3 regions of the Burkholderia gladioli genome follow, and region 1 is predicted to be linked to each of the others. Evidence: predicted binding sites of a transcription regulator. Region 1 holds the regulator's gene; each other region holds the start of a gene.

Region 1 (7,441 bases):
CCGCCTGATCACCTGGCTGACCACGCCCACCGGCGCGGGCGCGCTGTTCGACCTCGACCTGCGGCTGCGGCCGAACGGCGAGGCGGGCCTGCTGGTCACCGATCTCGACGCGTTCCGCCGCTACCAGCTGCGCGAGGGCGACGGCGCCAACACGGCCTGGGTCTGGGAGCACCAGGCGCTCACGCGGGCCCGCTTCAGTGCCGGCGACGCGCAAATCGGCGCGGCCTTCGAGGCGATCCGCGAGCAGGTGCTGACCATGCCGCGCGAGGGCGAGATGTTGGCGCGCGAGATCGTCGGCATGCGCGACAAGGTGGCGGCCGGCCATCCGAACCATACCGAGCTGTTCGACCTGAAGCACGACCGCGGCGGGATGGTCGACATCGAGTTCATCGTGCAGTACTGGGTGCTGCTGCACGCGGCGCGCGACCCCGAGCTGATTCGCAACACCGGCAACATCGCGCTGCTGCGAGAGGTGGCGCGTTTCGGGCTGATGGACGACACCGAGGCCGAGACGGTGGGCGCTGCCTACCGGCTCTATCGCAAGCGCCAGCATCAATTGCGGCTCGACGGGATGGAGAAGGCACGCGTGCCGGGCGAGACCGTCGCGGCCGAGCGGGCCGCCGTGGCGGCGCTGTGGGAGCGCGTGTTCGGCGGCGTGACGCCGGTCGAGCCGCAGTGAGCGCGGCCGGCTGAAGGCCGGCGGGCAGGAAGCATCGGGCCTCGCGTCGGGATCGGCGCGAGGCCCGATTCCTCTGGTCGGATGGGTCTGCTGCCGGACGGCGCGGCCGCTGGCGGGCGCAAAAGGCCGGTGATACGATGCGGCGACCTTCTCCCGATCCAGAATTCAAAATGAAAAAGGCGATCCTGGTTTATGTGGACCACAACAGCCAGATGGTCGAGGAGTTCTTCTGGCTCTACAAGAGCCTGATCCATACGCGCTCGCTGGACGGCGGCGCGCTGATCGTGGTCTGTCATCCCGAGGTGGTCGGCCATCTGCCGGCCGATTCGCGCCTGGTCGTGATACCCGCGCTGCCTCATGCTCGAACGCATGCCGAATGGGCCGGCTACCCCTATATCAACTCGGTCGCCAACCTGTGCGCGCCGGACGTGCTGGATGCCTGCGCCGGCTTCGAGCTGGTGCTCAAGACCGACTGCGATACCTTCGTCACGCCGGCCTTCGCGAGCTTCGTGCCGAGCGGCCTGTGCTTCGGGTTCGGCGCCTATGCCTACGAGGATTCGGTGCGCCGCAAGCTGGTCGAGTGCAGCGCGCGCTGGGGCTTTCCGCATGCGGGCCTGCACAACGTGGGCGCCTCGGTGTATGGCCCGTCGGAGATGGTGCGGCACTTCCTGGTGGCGCAGATGGATTACTGCAGGCGGCTGCTGGCCGAGGAATTCGCCGAGCACGAGGGGCAGTGGCCGGGCTGGTGCAAGAACGTGCTGACCATGTACGCTGGCGAGCTGGCCTTGCGGCAGACCTACCCGCAGCGCTGCTCGATCGGCCTGCTCGACCATTTCCCGCATGCGACGCGGCGCCTGGGCGGGGACGTGCTGCACATCCATGCGTGGCATATCGAGGAATATTTCTCGAAGCACGCGTTCCGCGCCGGCGAGTACGACGGCATCGACCCGGCCACCATCGATCGCGGCAGCCTGGGTGGCTATTGCCACTGGCTCGCGCGCGCCGGGCTCGACGAGGTCGAGCCGATCGCGGCGCGGCCGGCCTGAGCGGGGAAAGCGCCGAGCCGCCGCCGGAGGGTGCCGGCCAGGATCACGGGAGTTGCCGCGGTGCCAGGGAGGGGGCGGTCGTCACGACACGCCTGACAGCGGCAAACATCCGCGCGACGCGGGGCAGGCAGGCCTCAGGCGGCCAGCATTTCCTTGGCGTGCTTGCGCGTGGTGGCGGTGATCTCGAGCCCGCCAAGCATGCGCGCGACTTCCTCGACGCGGCTCGCGCGGTCGAGCGGGGTGACCGAGGACACGGTGCCGCCGCCCGGGTCCTGCGCCTTCGCGACCTGGAAGTGATGGTCGCCGCGCGCGGCCACCTGCGGCAGGTGGGTGACGCACAGCACCTGGCGGTCTCGGCCGAGCTGGTGCAGCAGGCGGCCGACCACCTCGGCCACGCCGCCGCCGATGCCGGTATCCACTTCGTCGAAGATCAGGGTGGGCGTGAGGCTGGCCGCGCTGGCGATCACCGCCAGCGCCAGGCTGATGCGCGCCAGCTCGCCGCCCGAGGCGACCTTCGCCAGCGGGCGCAGCGGCACGCCGGGGTGGCCGGCGACGCGGAACTCGATCTGCTCGAGCCCGTGCGCGCCGCCCTCGGCCAGCGGCAGCAGGCCGACCTCGAAGCTGCCGCCCGCCATCGACAATTCCTGCATGGCGGCCGTCACCGCGCCGCCCAGCGCGTCGGCGGCCTGGGCGCGCGCCTCCGACAGCGTGCGCGCATCGGCCAGGTAGGCCTGCCGGGCGCGCTCGGCGGTTTCCTGCAGCGCCGACAGGTCGGCCGCCGCGTCGAGCGCCGCGAGCTGCTCGCGGCGCGCCGCGTGTTCGTCGTGCAGCGTCTCCGGCGGCAGGCGGAACTTGCGCGCGGCCGTATGCAGCGCGTCCAGCCGCGCCTCCACCTGGGCCAGCCGCTCGGGATCGAGTTCGAGCCGCTGCGCGTAATGCGACAGCGAATAGGAGGCTTCGCGCAGCTGGATCTCGGCCGGATCGAGCGAGGCCAGCACGTCGTTGAGCGTCGAATCGATCGCGGCCAACTGGCGGACCTTCGAGATGATCGCGCCCAGCTGGCTCAGCATCGCCTCGTCCGATTCGGAGATCGCCAGCAGGGTGCCCTGCACGCCGTCGATCAGGCTCGCCGAATGCGTCAGGCGCTGGTGCTCGGCGTTCACCTCGTCCCATTCGCCGGGCTGCGGCGCCAGCTTGTCGAGCTCGGCCAGTTGCCAGGCCAGCTTCTCGCGTTCGAGCTGCAGCTCGCGCTCGTGCGTCTGGGCCACCTCGATATGGTGCAGCGCGTCGCGCCAGGCGCGCCAGCCGCGCGCCACTACGGCCGCGTCGGCGCTCAGGCCGGCATGCGTGTCGAACAGCTCGCGCTGCGCGTCGGGCCGCATCAGCAACTGGTGGGCATGCTGGCCATGCACGTCGACCAGCATCTCGCCGAGCTCGCGCAGTTGCGAGAGCGTCGCGCTGGTGCCGTTGATGAAGGCGCGCGAGCGGCCGTTGGCGTCGATCACGCGGCGCAGCATGACGCTGTCCTCGGCCTCGAAGGCATGCGCGTCGAGCCATTGCGCGACGCGGTCGTGCGGCGTGAATTCGGCGGACAGGTCGGCGCGCTGGCAGCCGGTGCGCACCACGCTGGCGTCGCCGCGCTCGCCGAGCGCCAGCGCCAGGGCGTCGATCAGGATCGATTTGCCGGCGCCGGTCTCGCCGGAGAACACGGTGAAGCCGCTGTCGAATTCGATGTCGAGCGCGGCGACGATGACGAAGTCGCGTATCGAGAGATGGCGAAGCATGATGGAGGGCGCCGCCGCGTCAGGATTCGGGATCGTCGTCATGCGACGGATGCTCGTTCCAGTGCAGCTTCTTGCGCAGCGTGGTGTAGTAGCTGTAGCCGACCGGGTGCAGGAACGGCACGGTGTGGCGCGAGCGGCGCACCTCGATGGTGTCGTTCAGTTGCAGCGCGGTAAACGACTGCATGTCGAAATTCACGTTGACGTCGCGCCCGCCGATGATCTGGATCCCGACCTTGACGTCGTCGGGCAGCACGATCGGCCGGTTCGACAGCGCGTGCGGGGCGATCGGCACCAGCACGATGCCCTGCAGCTGCGGATGCAGGATCGGGCCGGCCGAGGACAGCGCATAGGCCGTCGAGCCGGTCGGGGTGGCGACGATCAGGCCGTCCGAGCGCTGGTTGTACATGAAGCGGCCGTCCACCAGGACGCGCAGCTCGGCCATCCCGGAGAAGCCGCTGCGGTTCACCACCACGTCGTTGAAGGCCAGCGCGTGATAGATCGGCTCGCCGTTGCGCACGATGCGCGCCTCCAGCAGGGTGCGCTCCTCGCGCTCGAAGCTGCCGGCCAGCATCAGCGGCACCAGCTCGAGCATCTCCGAGGCGGAAATGTCGGTGATGAAGCCGAGCCGGCCGTGGTTGATGCCGATCAGCGGGGTCTTGTAGGGGGCGAGCTGGCGGCCGATGCCGAGCATCGTGCCGTCGCCGCCGAGCACGATCGCGACGTCGGCGCGCGCGCCGATTTCGGTGGGGGTCAGCGCCGGATGGCCGGTGATGCCGTATTCTGTCGCCGTGGCGGCCTCGAACACGACCTCGAGCCCGCGTTGCGCGATGGCGGCGGCGAGCGCGGCGAGCGGTTCGGCGATGCCGGGCGTATTGCTGCGCCCGACGAGCGCGACGGTCTGGAACTGGTTGCCGGTAGTCATGGCGGCATTACACCATAGCTGGATGACGAAAAGGAACCGTCCGGGAGGCCAGGCATGGCCTGGTGCCGGAACGCTCGCGGGCGCCGCCCGCTTAGGCTAGAATTTTCGACCATGTTAGATCCCCGCGCCCGAACCCTCCTCAAGACCCTGATCGAACGGTATATCGCCGACGGTCAGCCGGTCGGCTCGCGCACGCTGTCGCGGTATTCCGGCCTCGAACTGAGCCCGGCCACCATTCGCAACGTGATGTCGGACCTCGAGGAGCTCGGCCTGGTGTCGAGCCCGCATACCTCGGCGGGGCGGATTCCCACCCCGCGCGGCTACCGCCTGTTCGTCGACACCATGCTGACGGTGGAGTCGCCGATCGACGACGCGGCCGTCACGCGCCTGGTGCAGACCACCCTGCAGGCCGGCGAGCCGCAGCAGAAGGTGGTGGCCGCGGCCGCCAGCGTGCTGTCCAACCTGTCCCAGTTCGCCGGCGTGGTGCTCACGCCGCGCCGCAGCCATGTGTTCAAGCAGGTCGAGTTCATGCGGCTGTCCGACAAGCGGATCCTGCTGATCATCGTCACCCCCGAGGGCGACGTGCAGAACCGCATGATGGCGACCCAGCGCGACTACTCCCCGTCCCAGCTGACCGAGGCCTCGAACTACATCAACGCGAACTTCGCGGGGCTGTCCTTCGACGAGGTGCGGCGCCGGCTGCGCGAGGAGATCGACACCCTGCGCGACGACATGACGGCGCTGATGCACGCGGCCGTCACGGCCAGCACCGAGACGTCCGACGACGAGGACACGGTGCTGATCTCCGGCGAGCGCAAGCTGCTGGAGGTGGCCGACCTGTCCTCCGACATGGCGCGGCTGCGCAAGCTGTTCGACGTGTTCGACCAGAAGACCAGCCTGCTGCAGCTGCTCGACGTGTCCAGCCATGCCCAGGGCGTGCAGATCTTCATCGGCGGGGAGTCGACCCTGGTGCCGATCGACGAAATGAGCGTGGTGACCGCGCCCTACGAGGTGAACGGCCAGATCGTCGGCACGCTCGGCGTGATCGGGCCGACCCGGATGGCCTACAACCGGGTGATCCCGATCGTCGACATCACCGCGCGCCTGCTGTCGCTGACCTTGAGCGGCAACCAGTAGGTCGGTGGCCGCCGGCCGGGCCGATCGAGCCCGGCTATTGTCCTCATCGGCGCGGCGGGCATTCTGCCGGCTGCGGTGCCGCGGCGAGTGCCCTCGTTATAATGGGGGCCGTTCGATCCGGTGCCCATGCACATCCCCGTTCATGCGTTTTGATCTCGAACCCCCTTCGCAGCAGGCCGCGGCGCATCGCACGGCGGTCCTGCTGATCAATCTCGGCACGCCCGACGAGCCGACCGCGGGCGCGGTGCGCCGCTATCTCGCGCAATTCCTGTCCGACCCGCGCGTGGTCGAAATTCCGGCCCTGGCCTGGCAGCCGATCCTGCGCGGCCTGATCCTGCCGTTCCGCTCGCGCGCCTCCGCCAAGAAGTACGCCACGGTCTGGATGCCGGAAGGCTCGCCGCTGCGCGTGTTCACCGAGCGCCAGGTCGAGGGGCTGCGGCCGCTGTTCGCCGCCAACGGCTACCAGGTGCTGGTCGACTACGCGATGCGCTACGGCACGCCCGACATCGGCACCGTGCTCGGGCAGTTGAAGCGTCTGGGCGTCGAGCGCGTGCTGCTGATGCCGCTCTATCCGCAATACTCGGCCTCGACCACGGCCACCGCCTTCGACGCGGCCTTCGCCGCGCTGGCCCGCATGCGCAACCAGCCCGAGATCCGCACGGTGCGGCACTACGCCGACCACCCGGCCTATATCCACGCGCTGGCCGAGCAGGTGCGGCACTACTGGGCCGAGCACGGCAGCCCCGATTTCGCGGCCGGCGACAAGCTGGTGCTGAGCTTCCACGGCGTGCCCAAGCGCACGCTCGACCTGGGCGATCCCTACCACGACCAGTGCCAGCAAACCGCCGCGCTGTTGATGGCCGAGCTGGGGCTGGGGCCGCTCGAATGCCGGGTGACCTTCCAGTCGCGCTTCGGCAAGGCCGAGTGGCTGCAGCCCTATACCGCGCCCACCCTGCGCGAGCTGGGCGCGGCCGGGGTGAAGCGAGCCGACGTGTTCTGCCCCGGCTTCACCTCGGATTGCCTGGAAACCATCGAGGAGATCGGCATGGAGGTGCGCGACGAGTTCCTGCACGGCGGCGGCGGGAGCTTCCACCGGATTCCCTGCCTGAACGCCTCGCCTGCCTGGATTTCGGCGCTGGGCCAGATCGTCGCGGAAAACCTGCAGGGCTGGCCGGTGCGCGTGGCCGTGCCCGCGGAGACGGCCGCATGAGCGTCACGAAACGGGATTAAGCTGATGAATTACCGGATTTCGACCGAACCCGGCGCCAAGCTGCGCATCGACAAGTGGCTGTGGGCCGCGCGCTTCTTCAAGACGCGCTCGCTGGCGGCCGATGCCGTCGAGAAGGGGCGGGTGCGGATCGGCGGGGCGACGGTCAAGCCCTCGAAGGACGTGCGGGTGGGCGACCGCGTGGAAATCACCATCGAGACCGTGGTCTGGGAGCTCGACGTGCTCGGCATCTGCGACACGCGCGGGCCAGCCAGCATCGCCCAGACGCTGTATGCGGAAACCGCGCAAGGGCGGGCGAAACGGCTTGCCGAACTCGAGCGGCGGCGGCATTATCGCGAGCCGGCCGCCGAGCTGCATGGCCGGCCGACCAAGCGCGATCGCCGCATCATCGACAAACTTTCGGGTGAACGCTGAAGATCTGCTCGAAGGTGGCGCGCGCGCTGCCGTATTCGGTGGTGCGGTCGGTGACGGCGCCCGACAGGCAGATGGTGGTGGTGCCGGCCACGAGTACCAGCGCGACCACCGATATGGCAAAGGTCAGTTTCACGGTACTCCCCTGGGGAACGAGGCCGGCGTGAGCCGAGGGCGATGGGCGGCGGCCGGGGCGGGTTTCGCGCCGATCGTCAGGCAGTGGAAAGTCTGACG
Region 2 (7,441 bases), 1.1 Mb from region 1:
CCGATTGACAACGCGAAACGACATCGCATAAAGTTGTCGCCATGCGTTCCTTTCCGAACCCCCTCCGAATTACCTCCGGCCGCCTAGCGCGGTCGCTATCGCTACGACTAGCGTAAAGCTGTCGTAGCGCCGTGCACCCCGCACGGTCCCCCCTGAGCAGTTCTCGCAGTTCCTTCTCGTCGTTTTTTAAAACCCGTAGTCGTCAGCCGTCGTCCGTCCATCCGTCGGGCGACCGCGAAGATCCGCCGCATCGGTCACGCGAACTCGCGCGGCCGTGCGCAGGCAGCGCCACCTGATCCGTTGCCGCCCGTCTTCGCTCGCGACTGAATCGCCTCGAGGCCAAGATGAAGCGCAACCCCGCCGACAAGTACCGCCCCTTCGAACCCGTCCGACTCACCGGCCGCAAGTGGCCGACCCGCAGCATCGAGCAGGCGCCGATCTGGATGAGCACCGATCTGCGCGACGGCAACCAGTCCTTGATCGAGCCGATGAGCATCGAGCAGAAGCTCGAGTTCTTCGAGATGCTGGTCGCGATCGGTTTCAAGGAAATCGAAGTCGGTTTTCCCTCGGCCTCGCAGACCGACTTCGACTTCGTGCGCAAGCTGATCGACGAGAAGCGGATTCCCGACGACGTGACCATCGAGGTGCTGGTGCAGTCGCGCGAGGACCTGATCGCCCGCACCTTCGAAGCGCTCGACGGCGCCTCGCGCGCGATCGTCCATCTCTACAACGCGATCAGCCCGTCGTTCCGCAAGATCGTGTTCGGGCTCTCGAAAGAGCAGGTCAAGGCGCTCGCGGTGGACGGCACGCGCATGATCAAGGAGCAGGCGCAGGCGCGCCCCGGCACGCACTGGACCTACCAGTACTCGCCCGAGACCTTCAGCATGACCGAGCTGGCCTTTGCCCGCGAGGTGTGCGACGCGGTCGCCCAGACCTGGCGCCCGACCCGCGATCACAAGATGATCGTGAACCTGCCGGCCACCGTCGAGGCCGCCACGCCGAACGTGTTCGCCGACCAGATCGAATGGATGGACCGCAACCTCGGCTACCGCGACAGCATCGTCCTGTCGGTGCATCCGCACAACGACCGCGGCACCGCCGTGGCCGCCGCCGAGCTCGCCCTGCTGGCCGGCGCCGATCGCATCGAAGGCTGCCTGTTCGGCAACGGCGAGCGCACCGGCAACGTCGATCTCGTCACGCTCGCGCTCAACCTCTACACGCAGGGCATCGACCCGGGCCTCGACTTCTCCGACATCGACGCGGTGCGCCGCGTGGTCGAGCGCTGCAACCAGTTGCCGGTGCATCCGCGCCATCCCTATGCGGGCGACCTGGTGTTCACGGCCTTCTCGGGCTCGCACCAGGATGCGATCCGCAAGGGTCTCGCCCAGCAGCGTCCCGACGCGATCTGGGAAGTGCCCTACCTGCCGATCGACCCGGCCGACCTCGGCCGCAGCTACGACGCCGTGATCCGCGTCAACAGCCAGTCGGGCAAGGGCGGGGCGACCTATCTGCTCGAGCGCGGCATGGGCTTCACGCCGCCGCGCCGCGTGCAGATCGAGTTCAGCCACGCGGTGCAGACGGTGGCCGATCGCTCGGGCGAGGAGGTGACGGGCGACGCGATCTGCTCGCTGTTCCGTCGCGAGTATTTCGAGACCACCGGGCCGGCCGCGCGCAACGGCGGCACCATGAGCTGGCAGCGCCACGAGATTGCCGCGGGTGCCGCGATTCCCGGTGACGCCGGCGAGGAAGCGGTGGTCGCGCATGCCGCCGCGGCATTCGCGAACGCGGCAGGCACCACGATCGAGATCGTCTCGGTCGAGTCGGCGCGCACCGTCGACGGCCGCGTGGCCGTATTCGTCGGCGCCAGGATGGGCGACGCGCCGATGCGTTACGGCGTCGGCGCGCACGAGGAAGCCGTGGTGGCCGCCATCGATGCGCTCGCCAGCTCGATCAACCGCTCGGACTGGCATTGCTCGGACCGCCGCGCGGCGGCCTGAACCCGATCAAGCCTCATCAACCATGGCCCGGCCGGCACGCCTTGCGCGACCGGCGCGACGTCGAGCGATCCTCGGCGCCGCGCAATGAAAAAGCGGCCCAGCAGGCCGCTTCGAATGCCGACGAATGCCAACCGCATTCACCAGCGTCCCGCCACCGCGGGGCTTCAGGCTTCGGTCGCGCAGCGCGTGGCATGCCAGGCCAGCAAGCGCCACTGCCCGCTTTCCTGGGCCTGTAGCGCGGTATAGGCGATCGGGAAGACGATGCCGCCGTTGTTCGCCTCGAGCTCGACGATCACGCGGCCGGTGACGACAAACGCCTCGCCACCGACCGGCATCACGTCCTGCGACTGCACTTCGATCTGACGATAACGGCGCCGGCCGGCGGTGATCGCGTCGATGAACTGCTGTTTCGACTCGCGCTTGCCATTGGTATGCACGTAGTAGACGTGTTCCGAGAGCAAGGCGTCGAGCGCCTCGCCATCGCCATCGACCATCGCGCGGAACCGGTCGCGCTCCAGTGCACGGATCGCCTCGATCACTTTCGCCATCATCGCCGCACTCCCAGACTCCGCGCGCCGGGCGCGTGCCGTTCAGAAGTTGTACTGCACGTAGATTTGGCTGAAATTTATACCAGGATTCGGATCTTTGATACTGGCGTTCGACTCGTGCTGGAAGCGAAAGCCGGCCTGGTACTGCTGGTGGCCGCCGAACTGCGCGCCGACGCCGACCATGTCGGCGAACTGGAACGCCGTCGACATCGTGTAGTTGGTCGCGATGGTCGGGTGGGTCAGCAGGCGCAGGCCCACGCCGGCCTCGAAGAACGGCCGGATCGCGCCGCTGCGCTTGATGAAGCGGAACACCGGCGTGACCCCGAATTCGCCGATGTTGGCATTGACGGCGTGATCGCCGCCGTAATGCCAGTACGAGGCGTGGCCTTCCATCACGAAGGTGAAATGCCAGTCGCCCATCTGCCACCAGGACCAGCCCGGATCCCAGACCACGCCGAGATCGACCTTCTTCATGTCGTGGTCGGCGATGCCGCCCGCGAGCTGTACCCCCCAGCGGTCGGCGAACGCGGCGTTCGAGCCGCCCGCCAGGGTGGCGGCCAGCACCGTGCCGGCCAGCCACCGTCCCGCCCTGAGACTTTTCTTGTTCTGCATCCTTCACTCCAGATTCCGGGGTTGAATGGAGCGCCGGCGCGGGTCTCGCGTCCGGCTCAAATCGAACAGCATCTTATGGTAAAGGACATTTCTGATCGGCATCGTCTCGCGAAATGGTTTGCTTCGCAATCGACAAGAATCGAAATCCTGTGCCGGAAAGTGATTGGAAAAACGTCAAATTGAATTGATCACGATCCGCTGCGCCCAGGTAGAAACGAGTAGTATCTATCGACATGAGAACTTCGATAGAGCTGCGGGAACTCGAATGGCCCTGCCCCCTCTAAGTCTTTAGCACTCACTTGGCGAGAGTGCTAAGATAGCTCGTGGAATCGCCTTGTAACGGGGCTTGTCCCTGATTCCAAAGGAGTTTACGTAAGTGAGCAATGCTCTGACCCTTCCGAATACGCTTGGCCCGGTGCCTGCGAAGGCCTCGTCGGCAGGCTCGCTGGCGCTCGCGTCCCAATCGATGCTGCCCGGCCAGCTGGGCAATATCGACGCCTATATCCAGTCGGTGAACCGGATCCCGATGCTGACGCTCGAGGAAGAGCGCCAGTACGCGACCGAATTCCGCGACCAGAACAATCTCGAATCGGCCCGCCGCCTGGTGCTGTCGCACCTTCGCCTGGTGGTGTCGATCGCGCGCAACTACCTCGGCTACGGGCTGCCGCACGGCGACCTGATCCAGGAAGGCAATATCGGCCTGATGAAGGCCGTCAAGCGCTTCGATCCGAACCAGAACGTGCGCCTGGTCTCGTATGCGATCCACTGGATCAAGGCCGAGATCCACGAATACATCCTGCGCAACTGGCGCATGGTGAAGGTCGCGACCACCAAGGCGCAGCGCAAGCTGTTCTTCAACCTGCGCAGCCACAAGAAAGGCATGCAGGCGATGACGCCGGAGGAAATCGACGGCCTCGCCCAGGAGTTGAACGTCAAGCGCGAGGATGTCGCCGAGATGGAAACGCGTCTGTCGGGCGGCGATATCGCGCTCGAGGGGCAGGTCGACGACGGCGAGGAATCCTTCGCGCCGATCGCCTACCTGGCCGACTCGCACAACGAGCCGACCGCCGTGATCGCCTCGCGCCAGCGCGACCGCCTGCAGACGGACGGCATCTCGGAAGCGCTGGAGTCGCTCGACGCGCGCAGCCGCCGTATCATCGAGGCGCGCTGGCTCAATGTCGACGACGACGGCTCGGGCGGCTCGACGCTGCACGACCTGGCCGCCGAATTCGGCGTGTCGGCCGAGCGGATCCGCCAGATCGAGGCCAGCGCGATGAAGAAGATGCGCGCCGCGCTCGCCGCCTACGCATGACGCGAGCGGCCGGCTGATCGCCGCCCTGCCACGCAGTTCCCCCAAGGCCCGCTGTCTCACGACAGCGGGCCTTTTCCTTTTGCGCCTCGCTTTCGATCAGCAATCCTGATCGCTTCGGCGCGAAACGCCATCTACCTGACAAGGGCCGGATTTCGACCTATAAATTGGGATATTCGGCAATCGACCCTACTGTTTCTCAAAGCCGGACACGATTCGATCAAGACTTGCGACACATCAAATGCGGCAGGCCATTTCGCGACCGTCCGCCGCAGATGAATTCGCAAATATCGCACCGCACAATTTTAGAATTTTGGTGTTCTCCCCACGGCGCCGGCCAGCGCCACGATCGTCTCAAAACCAACGACTTCAGGGCGCCGTCCACCAGATCATGCCGCTGATCCTCACCCGCAAATCCGCCTCGCAGGACGCCAGGCCCACGCTGCGTGCACGCGTCATCGCCTGGGCCCGGGGGCCCACCCTGGTGCGCGACCTGTCGGTCGTGCTGGCCGTCAAGCTGGTGCTGCTGATGGCCCTCAAGTACGCGTTCTTCAATCACCCGCAGGCCGAGCACATGCAGTTGCCGCCCGCCGTCGTCGCCGCCCGCCTGCTCGGGCCGACGGCCCCCGATTCCTCCAAGGGAGCCCACCATGATCAGTAGCGAAGTCGTCGACCTGTCGCGTCTGCAGTTCGGCATCACCGCGCTCTACCACTTCCTGTTCGTCCCGCTCACGCTCGGCCTGTCCTGGCTGCTCGTGATCATGGAAACCGTCTACGTGATGACGGGCAAGCAGGTCTACAAGGACATGACCCAGTTCTGGGGCAAGCTGTTCGGCATCAACTTCGCGATGGGCGTGACCACCGGCATCACGCTCGAATTCCAGTTCGGCACCAACTGGTCCTACTACTCGCACTACGTCGGCGACATCTTCGGCGTGCCCCTCGCGGTGGAAGGGCTGATGGCCTTCTTCCTCGAATCGACCTTCGTCGGCCTGTTCTTCTTCGGCTGGAACAAGCTCTCGCGCGTCAAGCACCTGATCGTCACCTTCCTGGTGGCACTCGGTTCGAATCTCTCGGCGCTCTGGATCCTGGTGGCCAACGGCTGGATGAACAACCCGGTGGGCGCCGAGTTCAACTACCAGACCATGCGCATGGAACTGTCGAGCCTGTTCGACGTGCTGTTCAACCCGGTCGCGCAGGTCAAGTTCGTGCATACCGTGTCGGCCGGCTACGTGACGGCCTCGATGTTCGTGCTGGGCATCTCCTCCTGGTACCTGCTGCGCCGCCGCGACACCGCCTTCGCGCTGCGCTCGTTCGCGGTGGCGGCCGGCTTCGGCCTGGCCTCGACGCTGTGCGTGATCGTGCTCGGCGACGAATCGGGCTACACCACCGGCGAAGTGCAGCAGGTCAAGCTGGCCGCGATCGAATCGGAATGGGAAACCACGCCGGCGCCGGCCGCCTTCACGATCTTCGGGATCCCGAACCAGGCCGAGCAGCGCACCGACTACGCGATCCGCATTCCCTATGCGCTGGGCCTGATCGCCACCCGCTCGATCGACGAGCCGGTGGTCGGCCTCAACGAGCTGATCAAGCGCAGCGAGGACCACATCCGCAGCGGCATGATCGCCTACGCGGCACTCGAGAAGCTCAAGGCCGGCGATACCAGCGCGGCCACCCAGGCCAGCTTCGACGCGCACAAGACCTATCTCGGCTACGGGCTGATGCTCAAGCAGTTCACCGCGAACGTCACCGACGCCACGCCGCAGCAAATCGAGCAAGCCGCGAAGAAGACCATCCCGCCGGTGGCGCCGGTGTTCTTCTCGTTCCGCCTGATGGTGCTGCTCGGCTTCATGTTCCTCGCCACCTTCGTGCTCGCCTTCTGGTTCTGCGCGCGCCGCGAACTGCTGCTGCCCAAGCGCCGCTGGTTCCTGCGCTGGGCCGTGTGGGCGATCCCGCTGCCGTGGCTGGCCGCCGAGTTCGGCTGGGTGGTGGCCGAGGTGGGCCGCCAGCCCTGGACCATCGCCGGCATCCTGCCTACCCACCTGTCGGCCTCCAGCCTCACGCCCACCGATCTCTACCTGAGCCTCGCCGGCTTCATCCTGTTCTACACGGCGCTGTTCGTGATCGAGATCACGCTGATGTTCAAGTACGCGCGCCTCGGCCCGTCCTCGCTGCATACCGGCCGCTACCACCACGAACAGCAGGCGGCCCCGGCGGCCTGATCGCGCCCGGCTCACCGAAACCGCACAAGGAATCGTCATGGACTACGCAACTCTGAAGGTGATCTGGTGGGTGCTCGTCGGCACGCTGCTGATCGGCTTCGCCCTCACCGACGGCTTCGACATGGGCGCCACCGCCCTGCTGCCCTTCCTCGGCAAGACCGACGACGAGCGCCGCATCATCGTCAACACGGTCGGCGCCACCTGGGAAGGCAACCAGGTCTGGCTGATCACGGCCGGCGGCGCGATGTTCGCGGCCTGGCCGCTGGTCTACGCCGCCTCGTTCTCGGGCTTCTACTTCGCGATGCTGCTGGTGCTGTTCGCGCTGTTCTTCCGGCCGGTCGGCTTCGACTACCGCAGCAAGCGCAGCGACCCGCGCTGGCGTGCCGGCTGGGACTGGGGGCTGTTCATCGGCGGCTTCGTGCCGGCCCTGGTGTTCGGCGTGGCCTTCGGCAACCTGCTGCAGGGCGTGCCCTTCGCCTTCGACAGCGACCTGCGCGTCACCTACACGGGCAGCTTCTGGGCGCTGCTGAACCCGTTCGCGCTGCTCTGCGGGCTGGTCTCGCTGAGCATGCTGGTCGCGCACGGCGCCGCCTTCATCCGCATGAAGACCGAAGGCGTGATCGCCCGCCGCGCGGCCCGCGCGCTGCGCGTCAGCGCGATCGTCGCGATCGTGCTGTTCGCGCTGGCCGGCGCCCTGATCTGCACCTCGATCGGCGGCTACCAGATCACCCAGGCCGCGCCGTTCGACACCGT
Region 3 (7,441 bases), on a different replicon from region 1:
GTCGTGATCGGCCGCGACGGCTGGCTGTTCTACGACGAGTACTACACGCCGGGCCAGCCGCACTTCGCCTCGCTGTACGGCAAGGCGCCCTTCTCCGCCTCCGACCTGCGAACGATCAGCGGCAACCTGGATGCCGTGCGCGCGCATCTCGCCGCCTGCGGCATCGGCTTCTACGTGGTGCTGGCGCCCGACAAGCAGAGCGTCTATGCCGACAAGCTGCAATCGCCGCCGCCGGCCGGCACGGTCACCCAGGCCGACCAGTTCGCCACCGAGCTTGGCCGGGCGGCGCCGAAGCTGGCCTTCATCGACCTGCGCGCGCCGCTCGAAGCCGCCCGCTCGTCCGAGCAATACGACCTGTACAAGCGCACCGACAGCCACTGGAACACCCTGGGCGCCTTCATCGGCTACCAGGCCATCGCCTCGCGCCTGGTGCGCGACGGCGTGCTGGCCGCTGCACCGCGCGCCGAGCGCCAGGCCTACGCGATCAGTCGGACCCGCTTCGAGGGCGGCGACATCGCGGTGAACCTGCTCGACCTGCCGGGCTACTTCCTCGACTACATCGTGTCGCTCACGCCGCGCGTGCCGCGCCGGGCGCATGGCGTGACGGTGCCCGGCTGGCCGACGGACCCGGTCGATGCCCACAACGTCATGGAGAACCCGGGCGCCACGGGCAGCCTGCTGCTGTATCGCGATTCGTTCGCGGGCGAACTGATTCCCTTCCTCGGCGAGGACGTCCATCGGCTGTATACGCAACGCGGAACCCGCGTCGACGGCGCGCTGGTCCGCCGGGCGCAGCCCAGGGCCGTGGTGCTGGAAATCGTCGAACGCAGCCTGCCCCATCTGCTCGACGCGCCCGTCAATCTCGACCAGGCCTGCCGGCCCTGACAAGCCGGCCGCGCCAGATGCTTGAAAAACACAAGGCCCGGCAATCGCCGGGCCTTGTGCCTTGCAAGCCGTTCACCGGGCCGACTGGCGGCCCAGTCGGCGCCCTTGCGCGCCGACTTCCATCAGAAGCCCAGGTCCGGGCCGCCCGGCGCGCCCGCCGGTGCCCCGGCCGCTGCCGGCTTCGGCTGCTCGTGCACGGTGGCGTCGGTGGTCAGCAGCAGGCCCGCCACCGATGCCGCGTTCTGCAGCGCGGTGCGCGTGACCTTGGTCGGATCGAGCACGCCCGATTCCACCAGGTCGCCATATTCGCCGCTCGCCGCGTTGTAGCCGAAATTGCCGCTGCCCTCGGCCACCTTGGCCACCACCACGCTGGCTTCCTCGCCGGCATTGCTCACGATCTGCCGCAGCGGCTCCTCGAGCGCGCGCAGCACGATCTTCACGCCGGCATCCTGGTCCGGGTTCGCGCCGCGCACTTCGCGAATCGCCTGCTTCACGCGGATCAGGGCCACGCCGCCGCCCGGCACGATGCCTTCCTCGACGGCCGCGCGCGTGGCGTGCAGCGCATCGTCGACGCGATCCTTCTTCTCCTTGACCTCGATCTCGGTCGCGCCGCCCACCTTGATCACCGCCACGCCGCCCGCCAGCTTGGCGACCCGCTCCTGCAGCTTCTCGCGGTCGTAGTCGGAGCTCGCATCCTCGATCTGCACGCGGATCTGCTTGACGCGCGCCTCGATCGAGGCCTTGTCGCCGGCGCCGTCGATCACCGTGGTGTTTTCCTTGCCCACCTCGATGCGCTTGGCCTGGCCCAGCTCGGCCAGCGTCGCCTTCTCCAGCGTGAGGCCGGTTTCCTCGGCGATCACCTGGCCGCCCGTCAGGATCGCGATGTCCTCCAGCAGCGCTTTGCGGCGATCGCCGAAGCCGGGCGCCTTGACCGCGACCGTCTTGAGGATGCCGCGGATGTTGTTGACCACCAGGGTGGCCAGCGCCTCGCCCTCGACGTCCTCGGCGATGATCAGCAGCGGCCGGCCGGCCTTGGCCACCTGCTCGAGCACCGGCAGCAGGTCACGGATGTTCGACACCTTCTTGTCGTGCAGCAGCACGTAGGGGCTGTCGAGCACCGCGACCTGGCGATCGGGGTTGTTGACGAAGTACGGCGAGAGATAACCGCGGTCGAATTGCAGGCCCTCCACCACGTCGAGCTCGTCGGCCAGCGACTTGCCGTCCTCGACGGTGATCACGCCTTCCTTGCCGACGCGGTCGATCGCCTCGGCGATGCGCTGGCCGATCGACTCCTCGCCGTTGGCCGAGATCGTCGCGACCTGGGCGATCTCCTTGCTGGTGGTGGTCGGCTTGCTGATCTTCTTCAGCTCCTCGATCGCGGCCACCACGGCCTTGTCGATGCCGCGCTTCAGGTCCAGCGGATTGAGGCCCGCCGCCACGTATTTCTGCCCTTCGCGCACGATCGCCTGGGCCAGCACGGTGGCCGTGGTGGTGCCGTCGCCGGCCGTGTCGCTGGTCTTCGAGGCCACTTCCTTGACCAGTTGCGCGCCGATGTTCTGCAGCTTGTCGGCCAGCTCGATCTCCTTGGCGACCGACACGCCGTCCTTGGTCACGATCGGCGCGCCGAAGCTGCGCTCCAGCACCACGTTGCGGCCCTTCGGGCCCAGCGTGACCTTCACCGCGTCGGCCAGGATGTTGACGCCTTCGATCAGCTTCGCGCGGTTGACGTCGCCGAAAACGATATCTTTTGCAGCCATGTTGGACTCTCTCAGGTTCAGACGTTGACGACCGCGACGACATCTTCCTCGCGCAGTACCAGCAGCTCGTTGCTGTCGACCTTGACGGTCTGGCCGGCGTACTTGCCGAACAGCACGCGGTCGCCGACCTTCAGGTCGGGCTCGATCCGCTTGCCGTCGTTGTCGCGCCGGCCCGGGCCGACGGCGATCACTTCGCCCTGGTCGGGCTTCTCGGCCGCGCTGTCGGGCAGCACGATGCCGGAGGCCGTCTTGGTTTCCTGGTCGAGTCGTTTGACGATCACGCGATCGTGCAGCGGACGAAGGCTCATCGGTGCGTTCCTCTGGTGATGGTTGGCGTGGTATCTGGCACTCGCATCGGGCGAGTGCTGACAGAAGCCAGTATAAAAACCGGCCCGGCGCCGATCCAATAACGGATACGCAGAAGGTTATGAGCCGGGGATGGAAAGGATATGGCGGCGCGCGATATCCGGCGAGGCGGGCGCGCCGGCCTCAATCCCTCGCCAGCGTCGAGACCGCCCGGGGCTCGCGAGCCAGTTCGATGAAGGCCCGCACGTAGTCGATGGCGGTGTCCGTCTCGCGCGCGCCCAGGAAGATCTGCTTGGCGATGCCGCGCGCGCCCAGCCGCACGGGCACCACCTCCATCCTGGCCGCGTACTCCTCGACCAGCCAGCGCGGCAAGGCGGCCACGCCGCGGCCGCTGGCCACCATCTGCAGCATGATGTCGGTGGTCTCGATGGCCTTGTGGCGCCGGGGCGTCACGCCGGCCGGCAGCAGGAACTGGTTGTAGATGTCCAGGCGCTCGATGTCCACGGGGTAGCTGATCAGCACTTCCGGGGTCAACTGCTGCGGCTTCACGTAGGTCGCGGAGGCCAGCGCATGGCCCTTGGCCACCACGAGCACCTGCTCGTAGTCGAACACCGGCTCGAACTTCAGCCCCGGCTTGAACAGCGGATCGGGCGTGACCAGCAGGTCGATCTCGTAACCGAACAGCGCGCCGATCCCGCCGAACTGGAATTTCTGCTTCACGTCCACATCCACGTCGGGCCATGCCGCCAGATACGGCGACACCACCTTGAGCAGCCACTGGTAGCAAGGATGGCATTCCATGCCGATGCGCAGCGCGCCGCGCTCGCCCAGCGCGAACTGGCCCAGCCGCTCCTCGGCCAGGTCCAGTTGCGGCAGCACCCGGTTCGCCACCGCCAGCAGGTACTGGCCGGCCTGCGTCAGGCGCAGGCTGCGCCCTTCGCGCAGCCAGATGTCCGTGCCCAGTTGCTGCTCCAGCTTCTTCATGCTGTGGCTCAAGGCCGATTGGGTCAGGTTCAGCACGCCCGCGGCGGCCGTCAAGGACCCTTGCTTCTCGACCTGCTGGACGATGCTCAGATGGATGCGCTCAAGCATATGTATGAACCACTTTCATGGATTCGTGAAATAAAACCATTTTACTTCATTGGTCCCCATCGTTAGCATCGGCTTCCATTGTTCGTATGTATTTTTCGAAGCGGCCTGGCTTCACGGCGCCGCGCACCTTCATCCATCTGAAAACCAACATGACACGTCCACTCCGTGTAGTAGCGGTTTCCGGCGGACTGCAACGCCCGTCCAAGACAGCAGCGCTGGCCACCCACCTGCTGGACCTGATCGCCGATGAAGTGTCGTGCGAGCCGCGCCTGGTCGAGCTGGGACAGCTCGCGCCGCAACTCGCCGGAGCGGTCTGGCGCTCCCAGTTGCCCGACGCGGTGGAGCGGGAACTCGCGGCGGTCGAGCAAGCCGACGTCCTGGTCGTGGCGACCCCCGTCTATCGCGGCGCCTACTCAGGACTGTTCAAGCACTTCTTCGACTTCATTCACCAGGACGCCCTGATCGACAAGCCCGTCCTGCTGGCGGCCACCGGCGGCAGCGAGCGCCACGCCCTGATGATCGACCACCAGTTGCGGCCGCTGTTCAGCTTCTTCCAGGCGCGCACCTTGCCGCTGGGCGTCTACGCGACCGACAAGGATTTCGCCGACTACCGCCTGCAAGACGACGCCCTGATCGAGCGAGCCGGATTGGCGGTGCAACGGGCCTTGCCCCTGGTCGAATTGATCCGCCACGCGAGACCCGCCGCCGAGGAAGTCGTCGCGGCCTGAACCCGCCCAAGAGATTCAGCCTTCCTTTCGACAATCCATTCGCCGGATCATCATGGAAAACAATTTCACATTTGAAATCAAGCGTATTTGTTTCGATGAGAACTATCACCCATCGGACAATACGCGCATCACCACCAATTTCGCCAATCTGGCCCGCGGAACGAGCCGCCAGGAGAACCTGCGCAATACCCTGAAGATGATCGACAGTCGATTCAATGACCTGGCGCATTGGGACAACCCGAAAGGGGATCGCTATTCCGTCGATCTCGAGATCATTTCCGTCGAGATGAAGATCGATGCCGGGCACGGCATCGATGCGTTTCCGCTGATCGAGATCCTGAAGACGAAGATCATCGACAAGAAGAACGGCAAGCGCATCGAGGGGATTGCCGGGAACAATTTCTCGTCCTATGTGCGCGATTACGACTTCAGCGTGCTGCTGCCCGAGCACAACCGCGACAAATCCGAATTCGGCATCCCGGACGATTTCGGCGATCTGCATGGCAAGCTGTTCAAGCACTTCCTGAACTCGAGCGCTTACCGGGAAATCTCCGGCAAGCCGCCGGTGATCTGCATCAGCGCCTCGACCAGCAAGACCTATCACCGAACCGAGAATCAGCACCCGATCCTGGGCGTCGAGTATCGACAAAGCGAACTTTCGTCGACCGACCAGTATTTCGGGAAGATGGGCCTGCAGGTTCGCTATTTCATGCCGCCGAACAGTGTCGCGCCGCTGGCCTTTTATTTTCTCGGCGACCTGCTGGAGGATTACACCAATCTCGAGCTGATCGGCACCATCAGCGCGATGGAAACATTCCAGAAAATCTACCGCCCGGAAATCTACAACGCCAATTCCGCGGCGGGGAAGTGTTATCAGCCCAGCCTGAAGCATCGGGATTATTCACTGACCCGGATTGTCTACGACCGGGAAGAACGTAGCCAATTGGCCGTCAAGCAGGGGAAATTCACGGAAGAACACTTCATCAAGCCGTACAAGCACATTCTCGAGCAATGGGCTTCCAGCTGCGCTCTCTGATCAACCAAGCTTCGCGGAATCATTCGACATGAAAAAACTACTCCCGACTTCCACTGCCGGCAGCCTGCCCAAGCCATCCTGGCTCGCCCAACCTGAAAAGCTCTGGTCGCCCTGGAAACTGCAAGACGAGGAATTGACCGAGGGCAAGCACGATGCCCTGCGTCTGTCGCTGCAGGAGCAACAGCACGCGGGCATCGATATCGTCAGCGACGGGGAGCAGACGCGCCAGCATTTTGTCACCACCTTCATCGAGCACCTCGACGGGGTCGATTTTGAAAAGCGCGAGACGGTCAGGATTCGCGATCGCTACGATGCGAGCGTGCCGACCGTGGTCGGCGAGGTGAGTCGCCAGAAGCCGGTATTCGTGGAAGACGCCAGGTTCCTGCGTCAGCAAACCCGGCAGCCCATCAAGTGGGCCCTGCCCGGCCCGATGACGATGATCGACACGCTCTACGACGCCCACTACAAGAGCCGGGAAAAGCTCGCCTGGGAATTCGCCAAAATCCTCAACCAGGAAGCGAAGGAACTGGAGGCGGCCGGCGTCGACATCATCCAGTTCGACGAGCCTGCCTTCAACGTGTTCTTCGACGAGGTGAACGATTGGGGGGTGGCCACCCTGGAGCGGGCGATCGAGGGGCTCAAGTGCGAAACCGCCGTGCATATCTGCTACGGCTACGGCATCAAGGCCAATACCGACTGGAAGAAGACGCTGGGATCGGAATGGCGCCAATACGAGGAGTCGTTCCCGAAGCTGCAGCAATCCAGCATCGACATGATCTCGCTGGAATGCCACAACTCCCATGTCCCGATCGACCTGATCGAACTGGTTCGCGGCAAGAAAGTGATGGTGGGCGCCATCGACGTGGCAAGCAACACCATCGAGACGCCGGAGGAAGTCGCCAACACCCTGCGCAAGGCGCTGCGCTTCGTGGATGCCGACAAGCTCTATCCCTGCACCAACTGCGGCATGGCACCCTTGTCTCGCCAGGTGGCGAGAGGCAAGCTGAACGCGCTCAGCGCAGGCGCGGAAATCGTCCGCAGAGAACTGTCGGCCTGATCTCGCGCTGACGTCACCTCCGGCTCCCGAGCGGCCAGCGAAGCGCTCGCCCGGGAGCCGTCCTCCTCCTCAGGCCGTGAAGCCCGCCACCCGGTGCGGCACGTAAGGCGCCTCCAGCGTGGCAATCTCCTCCTCGCTCAGCTTCAGCTCGAGCGCGGCCACCGCGTCGCTCAGATGATGCGGCTTCGAGATGCCCACGATCGGCGCCGTCACCGTGCTCTTCTGCGCCACCCAGGCCAGCGCGACCTGGGCACGCGGCAGCTTGCGCGCCTCGGCCACCTTGGCGACCGCCTCCACCACGGCCTTGTCCGCGTCGGCGGTGGCCTGGTAGAGCCGCGTGCCGACGTTGTCGCTTTCCTGGCGTTCCGAGCTCTCGTCCCAGTTGCGCGTGAGACGGCCGCGCGCGAGCGGGCTCCACGGAATCACGGCGATGCCCTGGTCCGCGCAGAGCGGCAGCATTTCGCGCTCCTCCTCGCGGTACAGCAGGTTCAGGTGGTTCTGCATGCTGACGAATTCGGTCCAGCCGTGCTCGCGCGAGGTGTAGAGCGCCTTCGAGAACTGCCAGGCCGCCATCGACGAA

Evidence for each region. Region 1 encodes HrcA, which represses chaperone genes, less so after heat shock. Its sites were predicted from a motif close to TTAGCACTCNNNNNNNNNGAGTGCTAA; they were not measured.
Region 2: a site for HrcA is predicted at 3,446-3,472, ahead of rpoH (RNA polymerase sigma factor RpoH). Genes of this name have one in related genera too.
Region 3: a site for HrcA is predicted at 2,985-3,011, ahead of groES (co-chaperone GroES). Genes of this name have one in related genera too.

What each region holds. Positions count from the first base shown of each region.
Region 1 is NZ_CP009323.1:2,226,513-2,233,953, forward strand. Features, by position in the region: gene glnE (bifunctional [glutamate--ammonia ligase]-adenylyl-L-tyrosine phosphorylase/[glutamate--ammonia-ligase] adenylyltransferase) at 1-679, shown strand, start outside; gene BM43_RS26990 (DUF7164 domain-containing protein) at 850-1,725, shown strand; gene recN (DNA repair protein RecN) at 1,860-3,509, opposite strand; gene BM43_RS27000 (NAD kinase) at 3,529-4,431, opposite strand; gene hrcA (heat-inducible transcriptional repressor HrcA) at 4,543-5,568, shown strand; gene hemH (ferrochelatase) at 5,711-6,778, shown strand; gene BM43_RS27015 (RNA-binding S4 domain-containing protein) at 6,803-7,210, shown strand; gene BM43_RS41775 (hypothetical protein) at 7,182-7,343, opposite strand.
Region 2 is NZ_CP009323.1:1,103,229-1,110,669, forward strand. Features, by position in the region: gene leuA (2-isopropylmalate synthase) at 345-1,997, shown strand; gene BM43_RS21810 (nuclear transport factor 2 family protein) at 2,162-2,548, opposite strand; gene BM43_RS21815 (acyloxyacyl hydrolase) at 2,588-3,157, opposite strand; gene rpoH (RNA polymerase sigma factor RpoH) at 3,534-4,469, shown strand; gene cydP (cytochrome oxidase putative small subunit CydP) at 4,858-5,127, shown strand; gene BM43_RS21830 (cytochrome ubiquinol oxidase subunit I) at 5,117-6,688, shown strand; gene cydB (cytochrome d ubiquinol oxidase subunit II) at 6,726-7,441, shown strand, end outside.
Region 3 is NZ_CP009322.1:1,469,719-1,477,159, forward strand. Features, by position in the region: gene BM43_RS06980 (alginate O-acetyltransferase AlgX-related protein) at 1-885, shown strand, start outside; gene groL (chaperonin GroEL) at 1,008-2,642, opposite strand; gene groES (co-chaperone GroES) at 2,660-2,950, opposite strand; gene BM43_RS06995 (LysR family transcriptional regulator) at 3,132-4,040, opposite strand; gene msuE (FMN reductase) at 4,190-4,768, shown strand; gene BM43_RS07005 (DUF1852 domain-containing protein) at 4,821-5,804, shown strand; gene BM43_RS07010 (methionine synthase) at 5,833-6,861, shown strand; gene BM43_RS07015 (aldo/keto reductase) at 6,931-7,441, opposite strand, start outside.